2 linked regions of the Sediminicoccus rosea genome follow. Each later gene encodes a partner of the first gene's protein in a complex. Links are inferred from orthologs where the notes say so. Each region holds a gene or a part of one and is shown on either strand. Other genes may lie near its edges.

Evidence for each region.
Region 2: the proteins of R9Z33_RS13070 (region 1) and xseA are in contact, whole or in part, in a cryo-EM structure (PDB 8TXR), measured with the Escherichia coli proteins. The link is inferred for Sediminicoccus rosea from one-to-one orthologs.

The regions. Positions count from the first base shown.
Region 1 is NZ_CP137852.1:2,706,885-2,717,654, forward strand. Bases 7,929-10,708 are described here. They hold R9Z33_RS13070 (exodeoxyribonuclease VII small subunit), read right to left. Parts: upstream 9,561-10,708; coding sequence 9,297-9,560; downstream 7,929-9,296. Other genes in these bases: dxs (1-deoxy-D-xylulose-5-phosphate synthase), read right to left, coding at 7,929-8,361; R9Z33_RS13065 (polyprenyl synthetase family protein), read right to left, coding at 8,362-9,282; R9Z33_RS13075 (histone deacetylase family protein), read right to left, coding at 9,672-10,601; R9Z33_RS13080 (sulfurtransferase TusA family protein), read right to left, coding at 10,598-10,708. Outside these bases: peptidoglycan editing factor PgeF, read right to left, coding at 1-19; R9Z33_RS13020 (class I SAM-dependent methyltransferase), read right to left, coding at 19-993; lgt (prolipoprotein diacylglyceryl transferase), read right to left, coding at 993-1,781; mepA (penicillin-insensitive murein endopeptidase), read right to left, coding at 1,878-2,699; rfaE1 (D-glycero-beta-D-manno-heptose-7-phosphate kinase), read right to left, coding at 2,696-4,108; R9Z33_RS13040 (VOC family protein), read right to left, coding at 4,132-4,515; R9Z33_RS13045 (substrate-binding domain-containing protein), read left to right, coding at 4,599-5,273; R9Z33_RS13050 (hypothetical protein), read left to right, coding at 5,344-5,682; R9Z33_RS13055 (TlyA family RNA methyltransferase), read right to left, coding at 5,685-6,419; more of dxs, read right to left, coding at 6,436-7,928; more of R9Z33_RS13080, read right to left, coding at 10,709-10,770. UniProt on the Escherichia coli protein: Bidirectionally degrades single-stranded DNA into large acid-insoluble oligonucleotides, which are then degraded further into small acid-soluble oligonucleotides.
Region 2 is NZ_CP137852.1:3,225,712-3,236,679, reverse strand. The notes cover bases 4,353-7,330. They hold xseA (exodeoxyribonuclease VII large subunit), read left to right. Parts: upstream 4,353-5,107; coding sequence 5,108-6,553; downstream 6,554-7,330. Other genes in these bases: R9Z33_RS15600 (M23 family metallopeptidase), read left to right, coding at 6,550-7,330; purD (phosphoribosylamine--glycine ligase), read right to left, coding at 4,353-5,060. Also shown: R9Z33_RS15630 (Bug family tripartite tricarboxylate transporter substrate binding protein), read right to left, coding at 1-598; hemB (porphobilinogen synthase), read right to left, coding at 708-1,718; R9Z33_RS15620 (O-acetylhomoserine aminocarboxypropyltransferase/cysteine synthase family protein), read right to left, coding at 1,718-3,001; R9Z33_RS15615 (class I SAM-dependent methyltransferase), read left to right, coding at 3,057-3,797; more of purD, read right to left, coding at 3,792-4,352; more of R9Z33_RS15600, read left to right, coding at 7,331-7,335; R9Z33_RS15595 (efflux RND transporter periplasmic adaptor subunit), read left to right, coding at 7,481-8,767; R9Z33_RS15590 (efflux RND transporter permease subunit), read left to right, coding at 8,852-10,968. UniProt on the Escherichia coli protein: Bidirectionally degrades single-stranded DNA into large acid-insoluble oligonucleotides, which are then degraded further into small acid-soluble oligonucleotides.

The sequences.
Region 1 (10,770 bases):
GGGTGAGGAATTCGGCCATCACGCCTCGAATCCGGTTGGGGTGGGCAGGGCAGGGTGCGCGAGGACCAGCGCCTTGAACAGCCGCCCCATCCCCTCGGGCGCGACGAGGCGCTGCGCCGCCGCCAGGATCGTCCCCGCCTGGCGCGGCGCGCTCTGCGCCAGCATGGCGCTGCGCGCCATGAGGCCGAGGCGCTGGAGGAAGACGCCCATGGGCAGCGGGCCATGCGCGGCCGCCCCCGCCGCCCGCCCGGCGGCGGCGAGGGCCGCGAAATCCACATGCGCCGTGATGTCGGCCGTGCCGGGCTCGCTCAGCGGGTCGCAGGCGGCGTTGTCGCGCAGCGCCTGGAGCGTGTCGCCGAGGCCGCTCTCGGCGGGGCCGTAATCCAGCGCCAGCAGGGCTCCGCCCTGGGCCGCGAGGCGCGCGCCAAGCGCCAGGGCGACGTCCCGCGCCGCCTCACCGACTTCGCGGATGCTGCCATCGGGGGCTGGCTCCATGTGATCGCAGGGCTGCTCGACGAAGGCGCCACCCAGCACATACCGCTCGCGCCAGCCCTCGGCCCGGCGGATGAATTGCCGGATCGGCAGGGCGTCGAAAAATTCATTGGCCAGGATGATCGCGGGCCCGGGCGGGAGGCCGTCCACCGCCGCATGCCAGCCCGCCACGCGCGGCCCGAGCTTCGCCGCCTGGGCGGCGCGCAGCGCGGGCGAGGTCTCGACCAGGTGCAGCGCCAGTGCGCGGCCGAATTCCGGCACCATCTGGTCCACCGCGCGCAGCGCATCGGCCATCAGGGTGCCGCGCCCAGGGCCGAGTTCCGCCAGCACGACGCGCCCTGGCGCGCCCATCGCCTGCCAGGTGACGGCGGCCCAGAGGCCCAGGCACTCGCCGAAGGCCTGGCTCATCTCGGGTGCGGTGGTGAAGTCGCGGCCGATGCCTTCGCCGCCCGCGTAATAGGCGGCCGCCGCGCGGGCCATGAAGGCGTCCAGGCGTTCCATTATCCCGCCCGGCGCGCCCGCCAGATGAGGAAGCCGCCCACCAGCACCATGGGGAGGCTCAGCAGCTGGCCCATGGTGATGCCGGCCAGCAGGAAGCCCAGATGCGCATCCGGTTCGCGGAAGAATTCGCCCAGCAGCCGTGCCACGCCGTAGCCCGCCAGCAGTGCGCCGGTCAGCAGCCCGGTGCGCGCCCGGTTGGCCGCATTGCTCCAGAGGATCAGCATAAGCGCAAAGAGGGCGATCCCCTCCAGCCCCGCCTGGTAGAGCTGGCTCGGGTGGCGGGGCAGCTGCAGCCGGTCCGCCGGGAAGACCATGGCCCAGGAGACGTCCGTGGCGCGGCCCCAGAGCTCGCCATTGATGAAGTTGGCGAGCCGCCCGAAGAACAGTCCGATCGGCACCACCACGGCCACGCGGTCGCCCAGGCGCAGCGGATCGAGCTTCTGGTTCCGGCAGAAAAGCAGTGTCGCGATGATCACGCCGAGCGCACCGCCGTGGAAGGCCATGCCGCCCTGCCACACCATGAGCGCTTCCAGCGGATGGAAGATGTAGTGCCCCGGCCGGTAGAACAGCACATAGCCCAGGCGCCCGCCCAGGATGATGCCGAGCGTGGCCCAGGTGACATAGTCATCCACCTGCTGCGCCGTCGCCGCCTGGGGCTCGGCCTGGGCCAGCCGCCGCAGCAGCCGCCAGCCGAGCACGATGCCGGCGATATAGGCCAGCGCATACCAGCGGATGGCCAGAGGGCCGATCTGGAGGGCGATCGGATCGATCTGCGGGAATTCGAGCATGGCGGGATGGGTAGCCCGCCCGGGGCGGCAAGTCACGGCGGCCCAGGAAAAAAGGGCTTCCGCCAACTGGGGCCGCGAGGCCCCAGACCCCAGGAGTCAGGGGGCGCGCAGGACGGCCGCGCAGGCTGTGGGCAAACTCGGCGGCGGGCCCGGGGGGCGCGGGCGCACCATGGGGCGGCGGGCCTCCTCGGAGAGCCACCACTCCAGGCTCGCGTCACACCCGTCCCCGGCAGGGATCGGGTTCGCCTCGCGGCACTCGGGCGAACCCGCCGGGCAGCGGATGCGGATATGCATGTGGCTGTCATGCCCGCGCCAGGGGCGCACCCGGTGCAGCCAGGATTCGCCCCGGTGCCGCTCGCAGAGGCTGCGCTTGATGCCGTGGTTCACCAGCACGAGATGCACGCCGGGGCTCTCCGCTGCCATGCGGATCAGCCGCGCATGCTGCGGCGTGAAGCGCGCATTCACCCCGCTCTGGTCCGGCAGGACCAGGCTCGGCACGTCGATATCTTCCCGCGCCGCGCGGTTCATTGCGGGCTTGGGCGTGAGGTCGAGCCAGATGTCCACATCGAGGCCCGTCTGGTGGCTCGCATGCATGCTGGGCATGGGCCCGCCGCGCGGCTGCGCGAGGTCCCCGATCCAGAGGTCGGGCATGCCGGCGGCGCGGGTGCGGCTCGCAAGGTCGCGCGTGAAGCGGATCAGGTCGGGGTGGCCCCAATGCCGGTTCCGCGAGATCCGCACCGCCTGGTAGCCCGGCCCCTCGGGCGGGAGCTGCACGGCGCCGGCGAGGCAGCCCAGCGTCGTCGTGCCGATCACCTTGGCCGGACCGGGCGAGGGGGTGCTCACCTGGGCCCAGCTGGCGGCGGGCTGCGCTTCAGCGGCCGGCGCCAGCAGCAGCAGCGCGAGCAGCCAGCGCCTCACCGGCCGCGCGCCAGGATGGTGGTGGTGGAACGCCCCGGCAGCAGGTCCAGCAGGATGGTCCGCCCACCCCAGGAGGCGACTTCCGGCGCGCCCACCACCTGCTCGATCGTGTAGTCGCTGCCCTTGAACAGCCGGTCCGGCCGCAGCGCCAGGATGGCTTCCAGCGGCGTGTCCTCCGGGAAGGCGATCACGGCATCCACGCTGGCCAGCGCCGCGATCACCGCCGCGCGATCCTCCAGCGGGTTCACCGGGCGGCCGGCGCCCTTGAGGCGCGTGACGGAGGAATCGTCGTTCAGCGCCACCACCAGCCGGTCGCATTCGGCACGCGCCGCGCGCAGCATGCGGGTGTGGCCGGCATGCAGGATGTCGAAGCAACCATTGGCGAAGCCGACGCGCAGCCCCTGCGCGCGCCAGGATTCCACCAGGCGCTGCGCGGCCGGCCAGGTCAGGATCTCGCCCGTCGCCCCTTCCAGCTCGCGCATGGCGTGATCCAGCTCCGCGGCCGAACAGGTGGCGGTGCCGAGCTTGCCGACCACGACGCCCGCCGCCGCATTGGCCGCGCGCATCGCGCCCTCCATGCCGAGGCCGGCCGCAACACCCAGCGCCAGGGTGGCGATGACCGTGTCCCCTGCGCCCGAGACATCGAAGACCTCGCGTGCCATGGCGGGCACGGTCACGGCGGGCGCGTCGCGGCGGACCAGCATCATGCCCTTCTCGCTGCGGGTGGCGAGCACGGCATCCACGGCCACGGCGGCGAGCACGGCGCGGGCGGCGGCCTCGCATTCGGCATCGGAGGCGACCGGCATGCCGGTGGCTTCGGCGAGTTCCGAGGCGTTGGGCGTCAGGCAGGTGGCGCCGGCATAGCGGGTGAAGTCACGCCCCTTGGGGTCGGCCAGCACCGGGATGCCGCGCGCGCGCGCGGCGGCGATGGCGGCGGCCAGCACGGGCGGCGTCAGCACGCCCTTGCCATAGTCCGAAAGGATCAGCGCCTCGGCCCCCGGCAGCAGCGCGCCCAGCCGGGCGGCGATTGCGGCCTGCTCGGCCGCATCCGCCTCGCGCCGCTCCTCCTCATCCACCCGCACCACCTGCTGGCGGGCGGCGATGACGCGCAGCTTCACCGTCGTGCGGCGGGCGTCGCTGCGCAGCAGATGCCCGGCCTCGCCCAGCAGCCCCGCGATCTCGGTGCCTTCCGCATCCTCGCCGACCAGCGCCACCAGCGCGGCCTCGCCCCCCAGCGCCTGGATGTTGCGCGCGACATTGCCGGCACCACCCGCCATGGACTGCGTGCGCTTGAGGCGCACGACAGGCACTGGCGCCTCGGGCGAGAGCCGGTTCGCATCGCCATAGAGGAAGCGGTCCAGCATGACATCGCCGAGGCAGATGATGCGGCGTCCGGAGAGATCGAGCATGGCGGGCTTCTACGCCCCCCGCCTCAGACCGGGAAGCGTTCCAGGATCTCGATCGAGATGTTCTCGGGCCCGCGGATGAAGCAGATTCGGATGCCCGGGCGCGGCTCGTTGGGCTCCATGGTGAAGGTCACGCCCTTGGCCTTCAGCTTCGCGACATAGGCATCGAGCCCCGTCACCGAAAAGCCGAAATGGTCAATGCCGAGATAGGGCGCGGAGGGGGCAGGGGCCGCGTCCTTGCCTTCGGGCAGCAGGAAGATGTTGATGCCGCCGAGCTTGAGGTCCACGCGCGGCTGGCCCTGCTGCATGGAGCGGATGACCTCGGCGCCCAGCATCTCCTCGAACCAGAGGGCGGTGGCCTCCGGGCTCGGGCAGCGCAGGTGGATATGGTCGAAGCTGAGCGCGGACATGGGCGATTCCTCCAGGGATGGCGACCGGGAGGGTAGAGGAGTTTCGCCCGGTGGGTAGAGTGCAGCCCGCCAGGAGAACCCGCATGACCGAGCCACCCCGCATCCTCTCGACCCTCGCCGTCATGGCCCTGCTGCGCGAATGGCTGCCCGAGGCGGGGGAGCCCCGGCCCGAGGTGGTGTTCAACCCGACCGCGCGCCTGATGCAGCAGATGGCCGAGGGGCTGACCGGCGACATCGCCATCCTGACCGAGGCGGGGATCGAGGAATTGACGGCGAGCGGCGTCCTGGCCGCCGGCACACGCCGGGACCTGGCGCGCTCGGCCATCGGCATGGCGGTGCCGCCGGGCGCGCCGCATCCGGATATCTCCAGCGTCGCCGCACTCCGCGCCACGCTGCTGGCCGCGCCCAGCCTGGTCTATTCCCGCGCGGGGGCGAGCGGCATCTTCTTTGCGGAACTGATCGAGCGGCTCGGCATCGCGGCCGAGGTGAACGCCAAGGCCACCATCATCCCGCATGGCTTCACCGCCGAGGTCGCGGCGCGCGGCGAGGCCGCACTCGCCATCCAGCAGGTGAGCGAACTCATGGCCGTCCCGGGCGTGGACATCGTCGGCAAGCTGCCGGAGGCGGCGAACACCTACGCCATCTTCTCCGCCGCCCGCTTCACCGCCGCGCGGCCCGGGGCGCAGGGGCTGCTGGACCGCATGGCGGCGGCGATGACGCCCGCGCGCCTCGCGGCGCATGGCCTCGACCCGGCCTGAGGCTTTTTCCTTGCGGGCGCACGGCGGCGCGCCGCATCCTCTCTGGCCGGGATACGCGAAGGAAACGGCCATGAGCCAATGCATCGTCATCGTGCAGTTCGACCTGCCCAAGCGCAGCGAGGAACAGGCCATCCGCGGCGCCGTCGCGACCGCGCCGATCTATCGCGAGCTCGCCCGCAAGGGGCTGATCCGCAAGAACTACCTGAATGGCGAGGCGGGCACGGGCGGCGTCTATCTCTGGGAAAGCCGCGCGGATGCCGAGGCCTGGTTCACCGAGGAGCGCATCGGCCAGCTCACCGAGCGCTTCGGCGTGCGCCCGCGCCTCACCTGGTACGACACCCATGTGACCGTGGAGAACCCGGCGGAGGAAGTGCGGGTGAATGGGCGCGTGGTGGAGCCGGCGGGCTAGGCTCAGCCGAACACCGCGCCGATCAGGAATTCGCGATTGCCCTCGGGGCCGAGCAGCGGGCTCGGCTCCACGCCCAGCACGCGCCAGCCGGGCAGTTCGGCCCACCAGGCGCTGATCTCGTGGCAGACGCGGCGATGCACGCCCGCATCCCGCACCACGCCCCCCTTGGCGATGGCCGGCCCCACCTCGAATTGCGGCTTGATGAGGGCCACGGCCCAGGCGCCCGGTCGGCACAGCGCCAGGGCGGCGGGCAGCACCACGCGCAGGCCGATGAAGCTCGCATCGCAGACCAGCACATCCAGCGGAGGCACTTGGCCCGGCTCCAGATGGCGCGCGTTGACGCGCTCCATCACCGTTACGCGCGGATCATTGCGCAGCTTCCAGGCGAGCTGCCCATGCCCCACATCCACCGCGTAGACATGCGCGGCGCCGTGATGCAGCAGCACGTCGGTGAAGCCGCCGGTCGAAGCGCCGAGGTCCAGGCAGGTCTTCCCCTCCGGCGATAGACCGAAATGCGCGATGCCATGGGCAAGCTTCACCCCGCCGCGCGAGACCCAGGGGTGGTCCTGCCCGCGCAGCTCCAGTGGCCGCCCCTCGGCGATAACATCGCCCGGCTTGTTGATCCGGACCTCGCCCGAATAGACGAGGCCCGCCATGATCAGTGCCTGGGCACGGGTGCGGGATTCAGCGAGCCCGCGCTCGACGAGCGCGAGGTCGGCCCGCTGCTTGGCGGCCACGCCCGGGCCCTCGTTGTTACGCCCGCGCCGGCTCCGCCAGGGCTTCCTTGCCCAGCGCCGCCAGCGCCATCGCGGTGATGTGCGGCGCGTTCAGCCCGGCCAGGTCGTACTGCTTCTTCGGATTGTCGTGATCAATCCAGATGTCCGGCAGCGTCATCGGGCGGAACTTCAGCCCGTGATCCAGCAGGCCGCGCAGCGCCAGGTGGTGCATGACGAGGCCGCCGAAGCCGTTCACGCTGCCTTCCTCGATGGTGATCAGCACCTCATGGTGGCGGGCCAGCTGCTCGACCAGCGCGGTGTCGAGCGGCTTCGCGAAGCGCGCATCGGCGACGGTGCAGGAGAGGCCGAAGGTGGCCAGCTCATCCGCCGCCTTCAGGCATTCCTGCAGGCGCGCGCCATAGCTGAGGATGGCGATCTTGGTGCCCTCGCGGATGATGCGCCCTTTGCCGATGGGCAGCACGCTGCCCCGCGCCGGCAGCGGCTCGAGCGCAAAGCCCTCGCCGCGCGGATAGCGCACGCCCGATGGCGCGTCGTCGATCTGCGCCATGGTCGCGATCATGTGGGCCAGCTCCACCTCGCAGCTCGGCGCCATCAGCACCATGCCCGGCAGGCAGCCGAGATAGGCGATGTCGAAGCTGCCGGCATGCGTCGCGCCATCGGCGCCGACCAGGCCCGCGCGGTCCATCGCGAAGCGCACGGGCAGGCCCTGCAGCGCCACGTCATGCACCACCTGGTCATAGCCGCGCTGGAGGAAGGTGGAATAGATCGCGCAGAAGGGCTTCATCCCCTCGGTCGCCATGCCGGCGGCGAAGGTGACGGCGTGCTGCTCGGCGATGCCGACATCGAAGCAGCGGTCCGGGAAGCGCTTGGCGAACATGTCGAGGCTGGTGCCCGACGGCATGGCGGCATTCACCGCCACGATCCGCTCATCATGCTCGGCTTCGGCGATCAGCGATTGCGCGAAGACCTTCTGGTAGACGGGCGGGCCGGGCGGTGCCTTCTGCTGCTCGCCCGTGACGACGTTGAACTTCTGCACGCCGTGATACTTGTCGCCCGAGGTCTCGGCCGGCGCATAGCCCTTGCCCTTCTGCGTGACCGCATGGACCAGGAAGGGGCCCTTGTGGTCCGTGTCGCGCAGGTTGCGCAGCACGGGCAGCAGGTGGTCCATGTTGTGGCCGTCGATCGGGCCCACATAGTAGAAGCCCATCTCCTCAAAGAGGGTGCCGCCGGTCAGCAGGCCGCGGGCATACTCATCGGCGCGCTTGGCCACGCGCTCGATGGGCCCCGGGAAGTTCTTCGCGATCTTCGCCGCGAAGTCGCGCACCGATAGGAAGGGGCGAGACGAGATGGTGCGGCTCAGATAGGCCGACATCGCGCCCACGGGTGGCGCGATGGACATGTCATTGTCGTTCAGGATGACGATGAGGTTGGCCTTCTCGGCCCCCGCATTGTTCATCGCCTCATAGGCCATGCCGGCCGACATCGAGCCGTCGCCGATCACGGCGATGACGTTGCGCGGGCGGTCCTGCAGCTCGCTCGCCACCGCCATGCCGAGGCCGGCCGAGATGCTGGTGCTGGAATGCGCGGCACCGAAGGGGTCGTATTCGCTCTCGCTGCGCTTGGTGAAGCCCGAGAGGCCGCCGCCCTGGCGCAGCGTGCGGATGCGGTCCCGCCGGCCGGTCAGGATCTTGTGCGGGTAGCACTGGTGGCCGACATCCCAGATCAGCCGGTCATGCGGCGTCTCGAAGACGGCATGGATGGCAACCGTGAGTTCCACCACGCCGAGCGAGGAGCCGAGATGCCCGCCGGTGACGGAGACGGTGCTGATGGTCTCGGCACGCAGCTCATCGGCCAGCTGGCGCAGCTGGTCGGCCGAGAAATTGCGCATGTCGGCGGGGACACGGACGCGGTCCAGCAGAGGGGTTGCGGGGCGGTCTTGCATTTAACTTCTCCGCTCGATCACGTAGTCGGCCAGCGCCCGCAGCAGATCGGCGCGCTCCCCGAAGATTTCGATATGGTCCCGCGCCTGCGCCACCAGGCGCTCGGCCTGCATGCGCGCGCGTTCGATGCCCAGCAGGCCGACCAGGGTCGCCTTGCCGGCATCGGCATCCTTGGCCGTCGCCTTGCCCATCGCTTCCGTGCTGGCGGTCGCGTCCAGCAGGTCATCGGCGATCTGGAAGGCGGCGCCCAGATCCCGGCCATAGGCGGCGAGCGCATGGCGCTGCGCGGCGGCGGCCTTGCCAAGCACGGCGCCGGCCTCGGCCGAGAATTCGATCAGCTTGCCGGTCTTGAGCAGCTGGAGGCGGCCGATGGCCGGCTCGTCCAGCGGCTCGGCCGCCTGCTCGGCCATGATGTCGAGCATCTGGCCGCCGCACATGCCGCGCGGGCCCGCCGCGCGCGCCAACATGCGGACCAGCTCGATCCGCACGGCGGGGTCGGGGTGCGTCGCCTCGTCGGCCAGCACGGTGAAGGCGTGGCATTGCAGCGAATCGCCCGCGAGGATCGCGGTCGCCTCGTCGAAGGCCTTGTGGCTGGTGGGCTTGCCGCGCCGGAGGTCGTCATTGTCCATGGCGGGCAGGTCGTCGTGGATGAGGCTGTAGGCGTGCATCATCTCGATCGCGGATGCGACCCGCAGCGCCGCGCTGCGCGAGACGCCGAACTGCTTCGCCCCCTCCAACACCAGGAAGCCGCGCATGCGCTTGCCGCCACCGATGGTGGAATAGCGCATCGCCTCGAAAAGCCGGGCCTCGTCGCCCTCCACCACGGGGAGGAGCTGGTCGAGGGCCTCATCGATATCCTGGGCGGCCTCGGTCAGGGCGGCCGCGAGAGAGGCGGCGGAAGCGCCACCGATCACCATGGTCATTCGAACGGATAATCCTATTCCACATCCCTCAGGGTGAGGCCCACCCCGCCTTCGACTACGGCCTGAACCTTGGCCTCGGCCTCGGCGAGCTTCGCCTCGCAATGGCGACGCAGCGCCGTGCCCCGCTCATATTCGGAAATCGCCTGCGCGAGCGTGCTTCGTCCGCCCTCCAGTGACTTCACGATGCCTTCGAGTTGGCTCAGTGCCTCCTCGAAGGAGAGTTCCGACACATCGCCATCCACCTGCTCCGGCGGACGCGACGCTTGATGCGCAGACATCGAACGCTCCCTAAACCAAACTGCACTCCGGCTCCGGATGTTTGCAGCCTGATGACCCCGGCAAGTCGCAGCAAACCGAAATTCAGCGGGCAACACAACCAGGACGTTCTGTCAGCTTTGCAACAATGCCCGGACATGGGCGGCGGCAGACTGTGCGAGCGCCTGGAGATCATAGCCGCCCTCCAGCAGGCTGACCACCCGGCCCGCGCAGCGGCGCTCGGCGATCCCGCACAACTCACTGGTCAACCAAGCGAAATCCGCCTCCGTCAGGCGCAGCTGCGCGAGTGGATCGCGCGCATGCGCATCGAATCCCGCCGAGATGACGATCAGCTCCGGCGCGAAGGCCTCGATGGCCGGCAAAAGTGTTTCCGACCAAGCACGTCGGAACTCCGCGCCCGAGGCGCCAGGGGGCAGGGGGGCGTTGTGGATATTGCCCACTCCCGTCTCCGAGGCCGCGCCCGTGCCGGGATAGAGCGGCATCTGGTGGCTGGAGGCGAAGAGGATGCTGGGATCGTCCTGCGTGCAATCCTGGCTGCCATTGCCGTGATGCACGTCGAAATCGCAGATGGCGACGCGGCCCAGGCCATGCACCGCCTGGGCGTGGCGGGCCGCGATCACCGCATTGGCGAAGAGGCAGAAGCCCATGGGGCGGCGATGCTCGGCATGGTGGCCGGGCGGGCGGGTCGCGCAGAAGGCGCGGCGCACCTTGCCTTCGCAGACCTCGTCCACCGCGCGCACCGCGGCGCCGGCGGCCAGAAGGGCGGCGCGGGCGCTGCCGCTGCACATGATGGTGTCGGCATCCAGTGCCACGTACTCGCCCTCCGGCGGGCGGACGCCGAGGATGGCGGCGACATAATCGGCCGGATGGGCGCGGCAGAGCTGCTCCTCCGTCGCTTCCTCGGGCTGGTCGCGGATGAGTTCGGCGAATTCCTCGCGGTCCAGCGCCTGGAGCACGGCGCGCAGCCGGTCGGGGCATTCCGGATGGCCCTCGCCCATCTCATGGGCCAGGCAGTCGCGATGGGTGAGAAGAAGGACGCTCACGGCTCGGCCCGCCGGCGCAGGACGAAGCGGAAGCCCTCATCCTCCTCGGCCCAGGCCAGCAGCTCGTGCCCGGTCTCCTGGGCATAGGCGTGGAAATCCTTCACCGCGGCCGGGTCGGTCGCCAGCACGGCGAGCGTGGCACCGGGCGCCATGGCCCTGAGCGCCTTGT
Region 2 (10,968 bases), 510 kb from region 1 along the record:
GGCCGACCTTCACCTCACCCGAGACGAGCGCGGCGACGGAGGGGCCGCCGCCGCGGTAATGCACGACGTCCGACTGCACGCGCGCGATGGAGCGGAACAGCTCGGCCGCCACATGCACGCCGCTGCCATTGCCGGTCGCGGCGATGTGGTAGTTCTGCGGTGAGGCCCGCATCAGGGCCACCAGCTCCTGCGCTGTGCGGGCGGGCACCTGCGGGTTCACGACGAGGACGTAGGGCGAGAAGCCGGCGACGGCGATGCCGGTGAAGTCCTCCAGCGTGTTGTAGGGCACGCGGGCCACGATGGCGGGCACGGTCGGCAGGGAGGAGTTGATGAGCAGCGTCTGGCCGTCGGGGGCCGCGCGGGCCGCGGCTTCGGCGCCGATGACGCTGCCGGCACCGGCGCGGTTCTCGATGACAACGGGCTGGCCCAGGATCTGGCCTGCCGCTTCGCCCACGATGCGGCCCACGATGTCGTTGGAGCCGCCGGGCGCGAAGGGCACGATGAGGCGGATGGGCCGCGTGGGGCGCCAGGCCTGGGCGAGTGCGGGTACGGGCAGCAGTGCGAGGCCCGTGGCGAGGAGCTGGCGACGTGACGGCATGGTTTCCCCCAGTTTATGTGCCCTCAGGATGGCAGGGCACCTCGGTTGGGGGAAGCCTATGTTTTGGGGCCTGGGGCCTTGCGGCCCCAGCCGCCGGAGGCCTGTTTCGCTATCCCGCCTTGATGATCTTCGCCGCCTTCACCGCGAAATAGGTGAGGATCCCATTGGCCCCGGCGCGCTTGAAGCACATCAGGCTTTCCATCATCGCGCGGTCATGATCGAGCCAGCCGCGTTCGATGGCGGCCATGAGCATCGAGTACTCGCCGCTCACCTGATAGACGAAGGTGGGCGCGCCGAATTCGCGGCGCACGCGATGCACCACATCGAGATAGGGCAGGCCGGGCTTCACCATCACCATGTCCGCGCCCTCGGCGAGGTCGAGTGCGACTTCGCGCAGCGCCTCGTCGGTGTTGGCGGGATCCATCTGGTAGGTCTTCTTGTCCTTCGGCCCCGTGCGGTCTGGCCCGGTGAGGGAGCCGATGGCGTCGCGGAAGGGCGCGTAGAAGCCCGAGGCGTATTTCGCCGCGTAGGACATGATGCGCGTGTGGATCAGCCCCTCGGCGTCGAGCGCGCGGCGGATGGTGCCGATGCGGCCATCCATCATGTCGGAAGGGGCGACCACGTCCACGCCGGCCTTGGCGTAGTTGAGGGACATGGTCACCAGCGCCTCGACGGTCTCCTCGTTATGGACCTCGCCGTTGCGGACCACGCCGTCATGGGCGTGCAGCGTATAGGTGTCGAGCGCGATGTCACCGATGATGCCCACACCGGGATGCGCCGCCTTGAGCGCGCGGGCGGCGCGGCAGGTGAGGTTGTCGGGGTCCAGCGCCTCGGTGCCGTCCTCGTCGCGGGATTCCATCGGCGTGTAGGGGAAGAGCGCCACGGCCGGAATGCCGAGCGATGCCGCCTCCGCGACATGTTCGGCGACGACGTCCGTGCTGACCCGGAAGACGCCGGGCATGGAGGGAACCTCGACCCGCTGCCCTTTGCCTTCGGTCAGGAAGATCGGCCAGATGAGGTCACTCACATGCAGCGCGTTCTCGGCGACCAGGGCGCGCGTCCAGGCATCCTGGCGGTTGCGCCGCATGCGGGTGGTCGGGAAGGAGCCTGCGTAATGCATCACGCCAGCGCCTGTTCGAGATCGGCCAGGATGTCGTCAATGTGCTCGATGCCGATGGAGAGGCGGATATAGCCGGGCGTGACCCCGCTCGCCGCCTGCTCGGCCTCGTTCAACTGGCTGTGGGTGGTGGTGGCGGGATGGATGGCGAGGCTGCGCGCATCGCCGATATTCGCCACATGGTAGAACATCTTGAGCTTCTCGATGAAGGCCTGGCCCGCTTCCTTGCCGCCCTTCAGTTCGAATCCCATGAGGCTGCCATAGCCGCCCTTCAGATAGGCCTCGGCGCGGCGCTTCGCCTCGCCTTCGGCGAGCGAGGGGTGGATCACGCGGCTCACCTTCGGATGCGCGGCGAGATAGGCCGCGACGCGGATCGCGTTGCTGCAATGCCGCTCCATCCGCAGCGGCAGCGTCTCGAGGCCCTGCAGGAACATGAAGGCGTTGAAGGGCGCCATGGGCGCGCCGATGTCGCGCAGCAGGCAGGTGCGCATGCGGAGGATATAGGCGATGGGGCCGAGCGGCTTGGCCGCCTGCGACCAGACCGCGCCGTGATAGGAGGGGTCCGGCTTGTTCAGCGTGGGGAAGCGATCGCCGCCCGCCTCCCAGTCGAAATTGCCGCCATCCACCACGATGCCGCCGATGGAGGTGCCATGCCCGCCGATCCACTTCGTGGTCGAGTGCATGACGATGGCCGCGCCATGCTGGAAGGGCTTGCAGATGATGGGGGCCGCCGTGTTGTCCATGATCAGCGGCACGCCCAGGCGCCGGCCGATGGCCGCCACTTCCGCGATCGGGAAGACCTGCAGCTTCGGGTTCGGCAGCGTCTCGGCGTAGTAGCAGCGGGTGCGCGCATCGGTCGCGCGCGCGAAGGCCTCGGGGTCGGCCGGGTCCACGAAGCGCACCTCGATGCCGAACTGCTTCAGCGTATTGGCGAAGAGGTTGTAGGTGCCGCCATAGAGGTCGGTGCTGCTGACGATGTTGTCGCCCGCCTCGCAGAGGTTCATCACGCAGAAGCTGGTCGCCGCCTGGCCCGAGCCGACCGCCAGCGCCGCCGCACCGCCCTCGAGCTGCGCGATGCGCGTCTCCAGCGCATCGCAGGTCGGGTTCATGATGCGGGTGTAGATGTTGCCGAGCTCGGCCAGGCCGAAGAGGCGCGCCGCGTGGCCCGTGTCCTGGAACTGGAAGGAGGTGGTCTGGTGGATCGGCACGGCGACGGAGCCGGTGTTCGGGTCCGCGCGATGGCTGCCGCCATGCAGCGCGATGGTCTCGGGATTGGTGTAGGTCATGGCTGGCCTCCTTGCTTTGGAGGGAGGGTGCCATCCCTGGCGGGAAGGTGGAAGGGTGCGGTTTGTGGCGCGGAACATCTATGACGACCCGGCCTTCTTCGCCGGCTATGCGGGGCTCGAACGCTCCCGCCTCGGACTGGACGGCGCGCCCGAATGGCCGCGCCTGCAGGCCATGCTGCCGCCGGTCGAGGGTCTGCGCGTGGCCGATCTCGGCTGCGGCTATGGCTGGTTCTGCCGCTGGGCGCGGCAGGCAGGCGCGGCCCGCGTCCTGGGGCTCGACCTCTCGCGCCGCATGCTGGACGCGGCGCGGGCGCGCACGGAGGGGGAGGGCATCACCTATGTGGAGGGCGATCTCGCGGCGCTGGCGCTGCCGGAGGCGCGGTTCGACCTCGTCTTCAGCTCGCTCGCCTTCCACTATGTCGCGGATTTCGGGCGGCTGCTGGCAGCGATCCGGCAGGGGCTCGCGCCGGGCGGGCGGCTTGTCTTTTCCATCGAGCATCCGCTGCTCATGGCGCCGCGCGCGCCGGGATGGCGGCGCGAGGCGGATGGGCGGCTCACCTGGCCGGTGGATGCCTATCTGGAGGAAGGCCCGCGCGAGACGCATTGGTTCGTCCCCGGGGTGGTGAAGCACCACCGCAGCCTCGCCACCACGCTGAACAGTCTGGTCGGCGCGGGCTTCGCGCTCGCGCGCCTCGAGGAATTCGGGCCGAGTGCCGAGCAGGTGGCGTCCCGGCCTGAATGGGCGAAGGAGCGGGAGCGGCCGCTCTTCCTGCTGGTCTCGGCAGCGGCCCTATAGGGCCCGCCAGCCGATGTCGCTGCGGCAGAAGCCCTCGGGCCAATCCACCTTGGCCACCGCGGCATAGGCCGCGGCACGGGCCTCGGCGAGTGTCGCGCCCGTGGCGCCGATGCCCAGCACGCGTCCGCCATTGGCCACCAGCCGTCCGGCCTCGTCCCGCGCCGTGCCGGCATGGAAGATCTGCACGCCGGGCACCTGGGCCGCTTCCTCCAGGCCGCGGATCTCCGTGCCCTTGCGCGGCGTGCCGGGATAGCCCTCGGCCGCCATCACCACGAGCAGGCTCGCCAGCTTCTCCCAGCGCAGGTCGAAATGCTTGAGCTCGCCCTGGGTGGCGGCGAGCAGGGCGGGCAGCAGGTCGGAGCGCAGGCGCAGCATCAGGGCCTGGCATTCCGGGTCGCCGAAGCGGACGTTGAATTCCAGCAGCTTCGGGCCATCGGCCGTCAGCATCAGCCCGGCGAAGAGCACGCCCTGGAAGGGGGTGCCGCGCCGCGCCAGTTCGGCCAGGACCGGGTTGATGCAGGTGGCCATGACCTGGGCCTGCAGTGCCTCGGTGAAGGCGGGCGGCGGCGAATAGGCGCCCATGCCGCCAGTATTGGGGCCGGTGTCGCCATCGCCCACGCGCTTGTGGTCCTGCGCCGCGCCGAGGGGGATGGCATGCGTGCCGTCGCAGAGGGCGAAGAAGCTGATCTCCTCGCCGATCAGGCATTCCTCGATGACGACGACGCGGCCCGCCTCGCCATGGATGCCGCCCTCCATCATCTCGGTCACGGCCTCCTCGGCCTCGGCGACGGTGGTCGCCACCACCACGCCCTTGCCGGCGGCGAGCCCATCGGCCTTCACCACGATGGGCGCGCCCTGTGCGCGGATATGGGCGCGGGCGGCTTCGGCCTCGGTGAAGCGGCCATGGACGGCGGTGGGGGCGCCGGCCGCATTGGCGATCTCCTTGAAGAAGCTCTTGCTGCCTTCGAGTCGCGCCGCCGCCGCGCGCGGGCCGAAGCAGGGGATGCCGGCCTTGGCGCAGGCATCGGCCAGGCCCAGCGTCAGCGGTGCCTCGGGGCCGGCCACCACCAGGTCCACGGCATTTTCGTGCGCGAAGACGACAATCCGGGGGATGTCCTCCGCGCCGATTCCCACGCATTCCGCCACTTCCGCGATGCCCGGATTGCCCGGCGCGCACCACAGCTTCGTCAGCAGGGGGGAGGCCGCGATGGCCCAGCACAGGGCATGCTCACGGCCGCCACCGCCCACAACAAGAACCTTCATCGCAACACCGCCTCTGCAAAACCCAATTCCGCCCCTATAAGTCGGGTATGGATGGAATCGGCGCCAATGTTCCCGAATATGGTGTGGGCGAGTTGGCGGGGGCCATCAAGCGCACCCTGGAGGGCGCCTTCGCCCGCGTGCGGGTCCGCGGCGAGCTGACCGAGGTCAAGCCCTATGCCTCCGGCCACATCTACCTCTCGCTCAAGGAAGAGAACGCCAAGATCGAGGCGGTGATCTGGAAGAGCGCCGTCTCCCGCGTCGGCCTGCGGCCGGAGAACGGGATGGAGGTGGTGGCGACCGGCCGCCTCTCCACCTATGCCGACCGCTCGAAGTACCAGCTCGTCATCGAGAAGCTGGAATATGCCGGCGCCGGCGCCATGCTGGCCCGCATCGAGGCGCTGAAGGCCGCACTCCTGAAGGAGGGGCTGTTCGAGACCGAGCGCAAGCGGAAGCTGCCCTTGCTCCCGCGCGTCATCGGCGTGGTGACCAGCCCGCAGGGCGCGGTGATCCAGGACATCCGCACCACGCTGGCCCGCCGCTTCCCGCGCCATGTGATCCTCTGGCCCGTGCCGGTGCAGGGGGAGGGGGCGGCCGAAAAGATCGCCGCCGCCATCCGAGGCTTTTCCGAACTGCCCGAGAATGGCCCGATCCCCCGCCCGGATGTCATCATCGTGGCGCGCGGCGGCGGTTCGCTCGAGGATCTGATGGCCTTCAACGAGGAGGTGGTGGTCCGTGCCGCCGCCGCCTCGACCATCCCGCTCATCTCCGCCGTCGGCCACGAGACCGACACGACGCTGATCGATTTCGCGAGCGACCGCCGCGCGCCGACGCCCACCGCCGCGGCCGAGATGGCGGTGCCCGCGCGCCTGGAACTGGCGGCCGATCTCGCCCAGCGCGGCGCGCGGCTGGACAACCGCATCACCGCCCGCCTGCGCGAGGCGCGGCTGCATGTGACCCGCGCCGAGGCGGGCCTGCCCGACCTGCCCGCCATGGTGAACCAGCTCCGCCAGCGCCTGGATGACCGTGGCGAGCGGCTGCGCGCGGCCCTGCCGGGCTTCGTCGCCGGCAAGCGGGCGACGGTCGCGCGGCTTGGCGCAGGGCTGCGCCACCCGCGCGAGTCCATCGCGGCCGGCCGCCATGCGCTCTCCGCGCTGGACCAGCGGATGCAGGCCGCCTGGGCGCGCGGTGCCGCACGGCGGCAATCCGCCCCGGCGCTCACGCGCCTCTCGCCCGTGCCGGTGCAGGCGCTGATCCGCGAGCAGGCGGCGCGCGTCGAGGGCCTCGCCGCCCGGCTGGAGGCGGTCAGCTACAATGCCGTCCTCGCCCGCGGCTTCGCCCTGGTGCAGGGGGCCGATGGCGCGGCGCTGACCCAGGCCGCGCAGGTCGCACCCGGCGCGGCGCTGACGCTGACCTTCCAGGATGGCGCCGTGAAGGCGACCGCGGCGGGCGCCAAGCCGAGAACCACGAAGCCCACGCAGGGTAGCCTGTTGTGAGGCGCCGCGCCGCCCTTGCCCTGCCGGCCCTGATGCTCGGGGCCGGTCCGGCGCGGGCGGTCGAGTGGCGCGGCACGCCCCAGCAGGGCGCGCTGCTGATCGGACAGGGGGCGGCGGGGCAACGCCTCGCGCTGGATGGGCAGGCGGTCCGTGTCTCGCCCGAGGGATTCTTCGCGCTCGGCTTCGGACGGGACCATGGGCCCTCGGCCACGCTCACGGCCAATGGCGTGGCGCGCCCTATCGCCGTCGCGCGGCGGGAGTGGGATGTGCAGCACATCACCGGCCTGCCCCCCGCCCAGGTGACGCCCGATGCCGCCGCGCTGGAGCGCATCCGGACGGAGCGCGAGCGCCTTGCCGCCGTGCGCGGCCTGGATTCCGGGCGCACCGATTTCGTCCGCGGCCTGGCCTGGCCGGCGCGGGGGCGGATCAGCGGCATCTTCGGCAGCCAGCGCGTGCTGAACGGCCAGCCGCGCCAGCCGCACTACGGTCTCGACGTCGCGGGGCCGGTCGGCACGCCCATCCTTGCCGCGCAATCGGGCCAGGTGACGCTGGCGGCGGATTTCCATTTCTTCGGCCAGCTCATCGTGCTGGACCATGGGCATGGGGTGAACACGCTCTACGCGCATCTTTCGGCGATCGAGGTGCGGCAGGGCGAGGATGTGCGCCAGGGCCAGCGGATCGGCGCCATGGGCGCCACCGGCCGCGTCACGGGGCCGCATCTGCATTTCAGCCTGAGCTGGTATCGCGTCTGGCTGGATCCGCAGCCGCTGTTGCCGGCCTGACCTGATCGGCTGCGTGACGAAGATTTTAACTCTAATCGCTACCGGCTCGTTCAGCTTCCGTTTATCTTCTGGCCCATCGCGAGGTTCCGGCAGCGCGTGAGTTGCGTTGTCCGTTCGCCTTCGCGTTGGAAAGTCCAGAACCCGCATGAATGTGATCCACCAGGAACGGGCCAAGGCCGAGACGCAGGCCGAGACCAAGGTCCAGGCCGAGGCGCCCGTGGAGGCCAAGGCCGGTGGCGTGCCCTGGCGCTGGATCGGCCTCGCGGCGCTGCTCGCGGCGGGCGCCTGGTTCATCATGAACCAGGCCGAGCCCCCGCCCGCCCAGGCCCCCGCGCCCGAGCGCCTGCCGGCCGGCGAGTTCCGCCTGAACGAGAATGAAATGCGGGCCCTGCGGATCGAGCCGGTGGCGATGCGCGAATTCCGCCCCGAGCGCCTGGCCGAAGGCCGCATCGCCTATAATGATGACCGCTCGACGCCCATGCTCTCGCCCTTCACCGGCCGCGTGATCCGTGCCTTCGCCCGCGTGGGCGACCGGGTGGAGGTGGGCCAGTCCCTCTACGAGGTGGAGACGCCCGAGATCACGGCCGCCGCCAATGAATGGCTCGCGGCACTCGACAATGTGCAGAAGACGCGCGTGGCGCTGGAGCAGGCGCGGCGCGAGGAGGCGCGGCAGCAATCCCTCTTCTCCGCACGCGCCGCCTCGCAGCGCGATGTCGAGCAGGCGCGCGCCGCCACCAGCGCGGCCGAGGCGGATGCGCGCAGCGCCCTCGCCCAGGCCGAGGCGTATCGGGACCGCCTGCGCGTCCTGGGCCGCACGCCCGAGCAGATCGCCGAGATCGAGCGCACGCGCCAGGTGAGCGCGCTGATCACGGTCACCGCGCCGCTCGCCGGCACCATCACGCAGCGCCGCGTGGGCCCCGGACAATGGGTCCAGGCGGGGCAGGGCGAGCCGGTCTTCACCATCGCCGATCTCTCGACCATGTGGCTGGTCGCCCATGTCCGTGAGCTGGACGTGCCGATGATCCGCGTGGGCCAGCCGGTGGAGGTCACGGTGGGCGCGCTGCCCGGGCGCGAATTCCCGGCCCGCATCGTCCGCACCTCGGCCGGCCTCGATCCCGCGACGCGGCGCCTGACGGTGATGGCCGAGGTGCAGGACCCGGACGGCGTGCTGCGGCCCGAGATGTTCGCCAATTTCCGCATCTCGGTGGGCGACGCCGAACGCTCGCCCGCCGTGCCGGCCAGCGCCGTGATCTTCCGCGGCTCGGAGGCTTTCGTCTGGGTGGCCCTGCCGGAGGGCCGCTTCACCATGCGCCGCATCACGCCCGGCATCCGCGCGGGTGACATGATCCAGGCGAAGGACGGCGTGCAGGGCGGGGACCGGCTGGTTACCGGCGGCGCGCTCTTCATCGACCGCGCGGCGCGGATCGACTGACCGCATGGTCACGGGGCCGCCTTGCCGCCGTGACGGACCCGGGCCCCGCCGCCATGGCACGCGACCCATCTGATCGGACCTTGAATGCGTCAAATCGTCGCCATTTCGCTGCAGCAGCGGGCGCTGGTCATCCTGCTCTTCATCGCCTTCGTGGCGGTGGGCGCCTATGGCTTCCTGAAGCTGAACATCGAGGCCTATCCGGACCCGGTGCCGCCGCAGGTCGTCATCATCACGCAGAACCCCGGGCAATCGGCCGAGGAGATCGAGCGCTACGTCTCCATCCCGGTGGAGCTCGCAATGGCGGGGCTGCCCAACCTGAACTCGATCCGCTCGACCAGCCTCTTCGGCCTGTCCGACGTGCGGGTGCAGTTCACCTTCGCCTACACCTATGAGCAGGCGCTGCAGCAGGTGCTGAACCGCCTCGCCGTCCTGCGCGACCTGCCGGATGGCGCCAACCCCACCATCAGCCCGCTCTCGCCCATCGGGGAGATCATGCGCTACCGCGTCGTGGGCCCGCCCGGCTTCTCGCCCGATGACCTGAAGGTGCTGCAGGAATGGGTGCTGGAGCGGCGCTTCAAGCGCGTGCCCGGCGTGGTGGATGTGACGAGCTTCGGCGGCCGCAGCAAATCCTACTCCGTCACCATCGACCTGCCGCGCCTCAACGCCTTCGGCCTGCAATTGCCGGCGGTGATCGAGGCGGTGCGCAGCGGCAACGCGACGGTGGGGGCGGGCACCATCCAGATCGGCCCGCAGGCCGCGGTGGTGCAGGGCATCGGCCTGATCCGCAGCCTGGACGACATCCGCAACATCGTCCTCAGCGCATCGAGCGATGGCACGCCCGTGCTGCTCTCCGATGTCGCGACCATCGAGATCGGCGCGCTGCCGCGCCTCGGCATCGCGGGACATGAGAGGGATGAGGATGTGGTGCTGGCCACCGTGCTGATGCGGCGCGGCGAGCAGACGCTGCCTACCATCCATGGCGTGCAGGCCGAGGTCGCGCGCATCAATGCGGGCGGCATCCTGCCGCCGGGCGTGCGCATCGTGCCCATCTATGACCGCGAGGAACTGGTGAAGCTCGCGACGCACATGGTGGTGCACAACATCATCGTGGGCGTGGTGCTCATCCTCGTCATCCAGTGGCTCTTCCTGGGTGATCTCAGGGGCGCCATCGTCGTCGCCGCCACCATTCCCTTCGCCTTCTTCTTCGCCGTGCTGGTGATCCTGGCCCGCGGCGAGAGCGCCAACCTGCTCAGCATCGGCGCGCTGGATTTCGGGCTGCTGGTGGATGCGACCATCATCATGGTGGAGAACATCTACCGCCACCTCGCCATGGCGCGGCGCAACCCGCATCTCTATGCGGGCGGGCAGGCGGCGGGCGGGTTGTCCGGCATCTCGCTCATCATCCTCCGCGCGGGCAGCGAGGTGGGCAAGCCCATCCTCTTCGCGCTGCTCATCGTCATCGTCGCCTTCATCCCGCTCTTCACGATGGGCGGCATCGAGGGGCGCATCTTCGGCCCGATGGCCAAGACCTACGCCTATGCCATCGCGGGCTCGCTGATCGCGGCCTTCACCATCGTCCCGGCGCTGTCCGCCGTGCTGCTGAGCGAGAACAGCCAGGAGCGCGACACGCCGCTGGTCCGCGCGCTGCGCTGGTCCTATGCCAAGCTCTACCAGGCGGCGATGGCGGCCCGCGCCTTCGCGCTGACGGTCGCCGCCATCCTGGTCGCCGTCTCGATCTTCGTGCTCTCGCTGCTTGGCGCCGAATTCCTGCCGACGCTGGAGGAGGGCAACCTCTGGGTCCGCGCCACCATGCCGGGCACCATCTCCCTGGAGGAGGGGCACGCGACGGTGCAGGGCATCCGCGCCACGCTGATGGAATTCCCCGAGGCCATCACCGTCACCTCGCAGCAGGGCCGCCCGGATGACGGCACCGACCCGGCCGGCTTCTTCAATGCCGAGTTCTTCATGCCCCTCCTGCCGCCCGAGCGCTGGACCACCGCGCGCAACCGCGATGGCCTGGTGGCGGCGATCAACGCCCGCCTCTCCGAACGGTTCCTCGGCGTGCAGTTCAGCTTCGCCCAGGCGATCAGCGACAACGTCCAGGAGGCGGCCTCGGGCGTGAAGGGGGCGAATGCCATCAAGGTCTTCGGCACCGAGCTCGACGTGCTGACGGCCCGCGCGGAACAGATCCGCGGGCTGCT